Regions from separate parts of the Paenibacillus sp. 1-8 genome, predicted to be linked through region 3. Evidence: a T-box and tRNA genes for the amino acid it is inferred to sense, from the RefSeq annotation. Region 3 holds a T-box; the other regions hold tRNA genes.

Region 1 (2,228 bases), 2.7 Mb from region 3:
CAATATTCCCTGATAGCTCAGTTGGTAGAGCACTCGACTGTTAATCGAGTTGTCACAGGTTCGAGTCCTGTTCGGGGAGCCAAATCTTGAATATTTCTGAATTTTATATATAAGATGGCGGCGTAACTGAGCTGGTTGAGGCCTACGATTCATTTCAGTGAGGTTAAGGATGTAATCTCTATGCTGCTTGTTGGAGAGATACCCAAGTGGCTATAAGGGGACCCTCTGCTAAGGGGTTAGACTGCGAAAGTGGTGCGAGGGTTCGAATCCCTCTCTCTCCGCCAGATATTATTTATTGTTAAGGCCCGTTGGTCAAGCGGTTAAGACACCTCCCTTTCACGGAGGTAACAGGGGTTCGATTCCCCTACGGGTCATAGTATGGAGGCTTAGCTCAGCTGGGAGAGCATCTGCCTTACAAGCAGAGGGTCGGGGGTTCGAACCCCTCAGCCTCCACCATTTATGTTATACAAGTATTCCCTTTTAATGTCGCGGGGTGGAGCAGTTCGGTAGCTCGTCGGGCTCATAACCCGAAGGTCACAGGTTCAAATCCTGTCCCCGCAATTGATTTTCCTTAGGATTATCTATGGAACTGTGGTGTAGAGGCCTAACATGCCTGCCTGTCACGCAGGAGATCGCGGGTTCGAATCCCGTCAGTTCCGCCATTTTATGAAATATATAACTGGCATTTTTGTGTATTCTACATATAATGTGGGTTTGTATATTACAGATATAAAACAATATATGGCTCGGTAGCTCAGTCGGTAGAGCAGAGGACTGAAAATCCTCGTGTCGGCGGTTCGATTCCGTCCCGAGCCACCTTTCAAGTGGGAATGAGTAATGTGCCGGTGTAGCTCAACTGGTAGAGCAACTGACTTGTAATCAGTAGGTTGGGGGTTCAAGTCCTCTCGCCGGCACCATTTTGGAGGATTAGCGAAGTGGCCAAACGCATCAGACTGTAAATCTGCTCCCTTACGGGTTCGGTGGTTCGAATCCATCATCCTCCACCAGTCTTTTCATAATCATTATGGCGGTCGTGGCGAAGTGGTTAACGCACCGGACTGTGACTCCGGCATTCGTGGGTTCAAGCCCCATCGGCCGCCCTTTATTTTCATTTAATGGGGATTAGCCAAGCGGTAAGGCAACGGACTTTGACTCCGTCATGCATAGGTTCAAATCCTATATCCCCAGCCATTAAGAGCCATTAGCTCAGCTGGTAGAGCACCTGACTTTTAATCAGGGTGTCGAAGGTTCGAATCCTTCATGGCTCACCATTTATATTTATTTTGCGGTCGTGGCGGAATTGGCAGACGCGCACGGTTCAGGTCCGTGTGGGCTAACCCCCGTGGAGGTTCGAGTCCTCTCGACCGCACCATATTTTGCGGACGTGGCTCAGCGGTAGAGCATCGCCTTGCCAAGGCGAGGGTCGCGGGTTCGATTCCCGTCGTCCGCTCCATTATCCATTCGGCGCCATAGCCAAGTGGTAAGGCAAAGCTCTGCAAAAGCTTCATTCCCCAGTTCAAATCTGGGTGGCGCCTTTACTGCTTATTATGGATTACATTTTGCGCCCTTAGCTCAGCTGGATAGAGCGTTTGACTACGAATCAAAAGGCCGGGAGTTCGAATCTCTCAGGGCGCGCCATTTTCTTAAAAATGTATAATATCGGGATGTAGCTCAGCTTGGTAGAGCACCTGGTTTGGGACCAGGGGGTCGCATGTTCAAATCGTGTCATCCCGATACTGATTTGCGGGTGTAGTTCAATGGTAGAACTCCAGCCTTCCAAGCTGGTAGCGTGGGTTCGATTCCCATCACCCGCTTTTTGCTATAGCGGATTCTTGTTGCCTCAGTGGTGACACCTTATAAATAAAGAGAGCCTGTCTGGGGACAGCGCTCTCTCTTTTTTTTTGTTTATTTATGCTGCTATATCTTTACACAGGAGTGGTCAGTTGGATGGAGGTCCCATGTTCCGGTGCAGAGGTTACGCTGATCCATCCTCCTACGCCCCTGGCTCGTTCCTCCATGCTGAACAGTCCCACGCCTTTCCCTTGAGATTGCTCAGAGAATCCGATACCCTCATCCCAAATGGTCACTTGTATGACCTCACCCTGATCCTCTACGTCGACATGTGCCTCTGCTACGTCTGCATATTTGGCTATATTCGTTAATGCCTCCTGTACAATCCGATAAATTGCTATTTCCTTGCGAATATCGAGGCGTTTACGTAGAGTGCA
Region 2 (2,228 bases), 1.1 Mb from region 3:
TGGAAGGGCCATCGCTCAACGGATAAAAGCTACCCTGGGGATAACAGGCTTATCTCCCCCAAGAGTCCACATCGACGGGGAGGTTTGGCACCTCGATGTCGGCTCATCGCATCCTGGGGCTGAAGTAGGTCCCAAGGGTTGGGCTGTTCGCCCATTAAAGCGGTACGCGAGCTGGGTTCAGAACGTCGTGAGACAGTTCGGTCCCTATCTGTCGTGGGCGTAGGAAATTTGAGAGGAGCTGTCCTTAGTACGAGAGGACCGGGATGGACGTACCGCTGGTGTACCAGTTGTTCCGCCAGGAGCACCGCTGGGTAGCTATGTACGGAAGGGATAAGCGCTGAAAGCATCTAAGCGTGAAGCCCCCCTCAAGATGAGATTTCCCAGTATGTAAGACCCCTTGAAGACGACGAGGTAGATAGGTTGGGGGTGGAAGTGCAGTAATGCATGGAGCTGACCAATACTAATCGGTCGAGGGCTTATCCTAAGATAAGACGCAATGGAGTTTCGGATCCAGTTTTCAGGGTGTAACCTTGAAACAAATGTCTGTTATTCCCTGATAGCTCAGTTGGTAGAGCACTCGACTGTTAATCGAGTTGTCACAGGTTCGAGTCCTGTTCGGGGAGCCATATGGAGAGGTGTCCGAGTTGGCCGAAGGAGCACGATTGGAAATCGTGTAGGCGCCAAAAGCGTCTCGAGGGTTCGAATCCCTCTCTCTCCGCCAGATATTATTTATTGTGTGGCCCGTTGGTCAAGCGGTTAAGACACCTCCCTTTCACGGAGGTAACAGGGGTTCGATTCCCCTACGGGTCATTAACTATTCTATAAAAGAGCTTGAAATAAAAAGCTTCTAATGGTATAATATGTGAAGTGTTGCGTTGTGGAGGCTTAGCTCAGCTGGGAGAGCATCTGCCTTACAAGCAGAGGGTCGGGGGTTCGAGCCCCTCAGCCTCCACCACTTGGAAAATTGAATACTTATTATTGTCGCGGGGTGGAGCAGTTCGGTAGCTCGTCGGGCTCATAACCCGAAGGTCACAGGTTCAAATCCTGTCCCCGCAATTAATTTCCCTTAGGAAATACCCTTGGAACTGTGGTGTAGAGGCCTAACATGCCTGCCTGTCACGCAGGAGATCGCGGGTTCGAATCCCGTCAGTTCCGCCATTTTAGTAATACAATGTTTGTCGAAGAGCCTTAGAATAAGGCTCGGTAGCTCAGTCGGTAGAGCAGAGGACTGAAAATCCTCGTGTCGGCGGTTCGATTCCGTCCCGAGCCACTTTTAATTGAATAATTTATGCGCCGGTGTAGCTCAACTGGTAGAGCAACTGACTTGTAATCAGTAGGTTGGGGGTTCAAGTCCTCTCGCCGGCACCATTTTTGGAGGATTAGCGAAGTGGCCAAACGCATCAGACTGTAAATCTGCTCCCTTACGGGTTCGGTGGTTCGAATCCATCATCCTCCACCAGTTTTATAGGGGCATAGTTTAAAGGTAGAACAACGGTCTCCAAAACCGTTGGTGTGGGTTCAATTCCTGCTGCCCCTGCCAAATTTTTTTTTTTGTCTTTGCGGCGATCGTGGCGAAGTGGTTAACGCACCGGACTGTGACTCCGGCATTCGTGGGTTCAAGCCCCATCGGTCGCCCTTTACCTTTAGTGGGGATTAGCCAAGCGGTAAGGCAACGGACTTTGACTCCGTCATGCATAGGTTCAAATCCTATATCCCCAGCCATCTTAATGCGGACGTGGCTCAGCGGTAGAGCATCGCCTTGCCAAGGCGAGGGTCGCGGGTTCGATTCCCGTCGTCCGCTTCGTTATACTTTGGCGCCATAGCCAAGTGGTAAGGCAAAGCTCTGCAAAAGCTTTATCCCCAGTTCGAGTCTGGGTGGCGCCTCCATAATTATATATGCCGGCGTGGCGGAATGGCAGACGCGCTCGACTCAAAATCGAGTGGGAAACCGTGGAGGTTCGAGTCCTCTCGCCGGTATACCAAAAAGAGTTATGAAATTGCTGATATCAGTAATTTCATAACTCTTTTTTCTTTAGATTTTAATCATAATACTGGCTGCAATTTTTAATACATAATAAGTGAGCTAGGGATGAAACGTTCCTCGATGGGACTGATGATTGCTGTTTTTGCGCTGACACAGCTTTTATTATCACCATTGTCAGGAAAGTAGTCTGACCGTTATGGACGCAAAAAGTTGATTGTTACTGGGATGTTCATCTTCATGTTAT
Region 3 (2,228 bases):
CATGTCTCTGCGTTGTTAAAATAAAGGTGATTAACGGCAGGCAACAACGAAGCGGCCTGATTTGAATCTGGAGAAGTCCAGCGATGTAGACTAAATTGAACGCAGGACTACCTCTCTCCCGCCATGTATCTCACATTTTTATCAGCCCAGCTTGATTTTGGCAAACTTACGTTTACCCACTTGCACAATATCGCCTTCCTGCGGCGTGTATGCTTCGTTTACATCGGTCCATTTCTCTTCATTAATTTTGACCGAGCCCTGTTGAATGCTGCGTTTGGCTTCACCATTGGAAGCCGCAAAGCCCAAATGAGTCAACAATTGGATGACACGGATGCCGCCATCTTCCAAATGATCGGCCGTCAAAGTGAACTCTTCAATATCGTCAGGCAGCGCTCTTTGCTGGAATACGGTCACAAAATGCTGCTTCGCTGCTTCCTCTGCTTCCTTACCGTGGTACATACGTACCAGCGTTCCAGCCAGCTTCATTTTGGCGTCACGCGGATGCACTGAACCGTTCTTAATGCCTTCCGCCAGCTCAGCCAGTTCCTCATTGTTCAAATCTGTTGCCAGCTCAAAATATTTAAGCATCAGTTCATCAGGAACCGACATGGATTTTCCGTAGATTTCGTTCGGCTCCTCATCGACACCAATGTAGTTGCCCAGGCTTTTGCTCATCTTCTGCACGCCATCCAGCCCTTCAAGCAGTGGCAACGTAATGGTGGCCTGTGGCTCCACTCCGTACTCCTTTTGCAGAGTTCTGCCCATCAGCAAATTGAACTTTTGATCTGTACCCCCCAGCTCGATATCGCTTCGGAGTTCCACGGAATCCATCCCTTGCATCAACGGGTAGAAAAATTCATGGATGCTGATCGGCAAGCCGTTTTGGTATCTTTTCGTAAAGTCATCCCGTTCCAGCATACGTGCGACAGTTACTTTAGCGGCCAGTGTTACCACATCGGCAAAAGACATGGGAGCCAACCAATGGGAATTGTAGTATACCTTTGTTTTTTCGGGGTCCAGAATTTTGAATATCTGCTCCTTATACGTCTGGGCATTGCGCTGGACATCTTCCTCGGTCAGTTGCTTACGAGTTTCCGATTTGCCTGTCGGATCACCAATCTTGCCCGTAAAATCACCGATGATAAGTTGTACCTGATGACCAAGCTCCTGAAACTGGCGCAGCTTATGCATAACGACCGTATGCCCGATGTGAATATCCGGCGCAGATGGGTCAAGTCCTAATTTAATTTGGAGCGGCTCACCGCTAACGACCGATTTAATAACCTTACGCTTCAGCTCGTCCTCCGGTACAATTTCTGCCACACCGCGTTGAATCACATTTAATTGGCGTTCTACCTCTGCCTGCTGCTCAGGCTTCATTTCTTCCCACTTCATTCTGTATACCTCCTGTTTTTATCCAAAATATTACATATTAAACAAACCAAAAAGCCCCTTTCATCCCAAGGGACGAGAAGGAGCTGCTCGCGTTACCACCCTAATTAAAGAAACGTATGCCAAAGACAAGCGTTTCTTTCACTTCATTCCTATAACGGGCCTACACCCGGTACTGGATTACTATGGTCAGCTTCGCAAATCTGCAAAAGCTCTACCATTCATCCAGACAGCTCCAGACGGTAATTCAAAGGAGGGTCGTTACCGATTCGCACCAACCATCGGCTCTCTGCACAACGTGATTCCACCTTCTACTGAAGTCTTTCTCTGCTTTTCACGATATTTACTTTGACCTATTTATAACACACCACTTTTATAGAGTCAACGACACCAAAAGACAGGCTTTTTAGCATATGGGTTCATTTTGTAATTTTATGCTATAATAATGGCTGTTATAAAGGAGGAAGACTTAATGGTTGAAGAAAAAAACAATGTGTCAGAGCCAAAGCCTTCCCGCTTACGGACAACCATGCGGAGGCTCGGCCGTGTCATAAAGTGGGTCGTCATCATCGGTTTTATGGGAGCGCTGTTCGCAGGAGGAGCCGCAGCCGGCTATGTAGCCTCTATCGTGAAAAGCGAGCCTGTACGCTCCAGATCCATGATTGAACAGGAAATAGACAAAAATGCCATTACAGGCTTCGCTTATTTCAATGATGGCTCCCCTATCGGACAGCTCCGGACAGAAGAAGATCGACGTCCTGTCACGTTTAAGGAGATTCCGCAACTCGTTATTAACGCAGTCATTGCTATTGAAGATAACCATTTTTACGAGCATA

Evidence for each region. A T-box is a leader RNA that pairs with one kind of tRNA and senses whether it is charged. The one in region 3 lies ahead of tyrS (tyrosine--tRNA ligase), so its partner is inferred to be a tRNA-Tyr.
Region 1: it has a tRNA-Tyr gene. The T-box ahead of tyrS (tyrosine--tRNA ligase) is inferred to sense a tRNA for this amino acid. The anticodon was not compared.
Region 2: it has a tRNA-Tyr gene. The T-box ahead of tyrS (tyrosine--tRNA ligase) is inferred to sense a tRNA for this amino acid. The anticodon was not compared.

What each region holds. Positions count from the first base shown of each region.
Region 1 covers NZ_CM149995.1:514,639-516,866, forward strand. The annotation lists tRNA gene AC0WRU_RS02305 (tRNA-Ala) at 1-2, shown strand, start outside; tRNA gene AC0WRU_RS02310 (tRNA-Asn) at 7-82, shown strand; tRNA gene AC0WRU_RS02315 (tRNA-Ser) at 193-284, shown strand; tRNA gene AC0WRU_RS02320 (tRNA-Glu) at 303-374, shown strand; tRNA gene AC0WRU_RS02325 (tRNA-Val) at 381-456, shown strand; tRNA gene AC0WRU_RS02330 (tRNA-Met) at 488-561, shown strand; tRNA gene AC0WRU_RS02335 (tRNA-Asp) at 586-662, shown strand; tRNA gene AC0WRU_RS02340 (tRNA-Phe) at 744-816, shown strand; tRNA gene AC0WRU_RS02345 (tRNA-Thr) at 842-917, shown strand; tRNA gene AC0WRU_RS02350 (tRNA-Tyr) at 922-1,007, shown strand; tRNA gene AC0WRU_RS02355 (tRNA-His) at 1,028-1,100, shown strand; tRNA gene AC0WRU_RS02360 (tRNA-Gln) at 1,117-1,191, shown strand; tRNA gene AC0WRU_RS02365 (tRNA-Lys) at 1,196-1,271, shown strand; tRNA gene AC0WRU_RS02370 (tRNA-Leu) at 1,286-1,372, shown strand; tRNA gene AC0WRU_RS02375 (tRNA-Gly) at 1,379-1,453, shown strand; tRNA gene AC0WRU_RS02380 (tRNA-Cys) at 1,464-1,535, shown strand; tRNA gene AC0WRU_RS02385 (tRNA-Arg) at 1,562-1,638, shown strand; tRNA gene AC0WRU_RS02390 (tRNA-Pro) at 1,661-1,734, shown strand; tRNA gene AC0WRU_RS02395 (tRNA-Gly) at 1,744-1,814, shown strand; gene AC0WRU_RS02400 (PAS domain-containing sensor histidine kinase) at 1,926-2,228, opposite strand, start outside.
Region 2 covers NZ_CM149995.1:4,420,691-4,422,918, reverse strand. The annotation lists rRNA gene AC0WRU_RS20475 (23S ribosomal RNA) at 1-484, shown strand, start outside; tRNA gene AC0WRU_RS20470 (tRNA-Asn) at 551-626, shown strand; tRNA gene AC0WRU_RS20465 (tRNA-Ser) at 630-721, shown strand; tRNA gene AC0WRU_RS20460 (tRNA-Glu) at 739-810, shown strand; tRNA gene AC0WRU_RS20455 (tRNA-Val) at 880-955, shown strand; tRNA gene AC0WRU_RS20450 (tRNA-Met) at 983-1,056, shown strand; tRNA gene AC0WRU_RS20445 (tRNA-Asp) at 1,082-1,158, shown strand; tRNA gene AC0WRU_RS20440 (tRNA-Phe) at 1,198-1,270, shown strand; tRNA gene AC0WRU_RS20435 (tRNA-Thr) at 1,293-1,368, shown strand; tRNA gene AC0WRU_RS20430 (tRNA-Tyr) at 1,374-1,459, shown strand; tRNA gene AC0WRU_RS20425 (tRNA-Trp) at 1,467-1,540, shown strand; tRNA gene AC0WRU_RS20420 (tRNA-His) at 1,563-1,635, shown strand; tRNA gene AC0WRU_RS20415 (tRNA-Gln) at 1,648-1,722, shown strand; tRNA gene AC0WRU_RS20410 (tRNA-Gly) at 1,730-1,801, shown strand; tRNA gene AC0WRU_RS20405 (tRNA-Cys) at 1,814-1,887, shown strand; tRNA gene AC0WRU_RS20400 (tRNA-Leu) at 1,899-1,977, shown strand; partial or broken gene AC0WRU_RS20395 (MFS transporter) at 2,075-2,228, shown strand, end outside.
Region 3 covers NZ_CM149995.1:3,295,201-3,297,428, forward strand. The annotation lists gene tyrS (tyrosine--tRNA ligase) at 142-1,395, opposite strand; T-box leader at 1,461-1,729, opposite strand; gene AC0WRU_RS14960 (transglycosylase domain-containing protein) at 1,865-2,228, shown strand, end outside.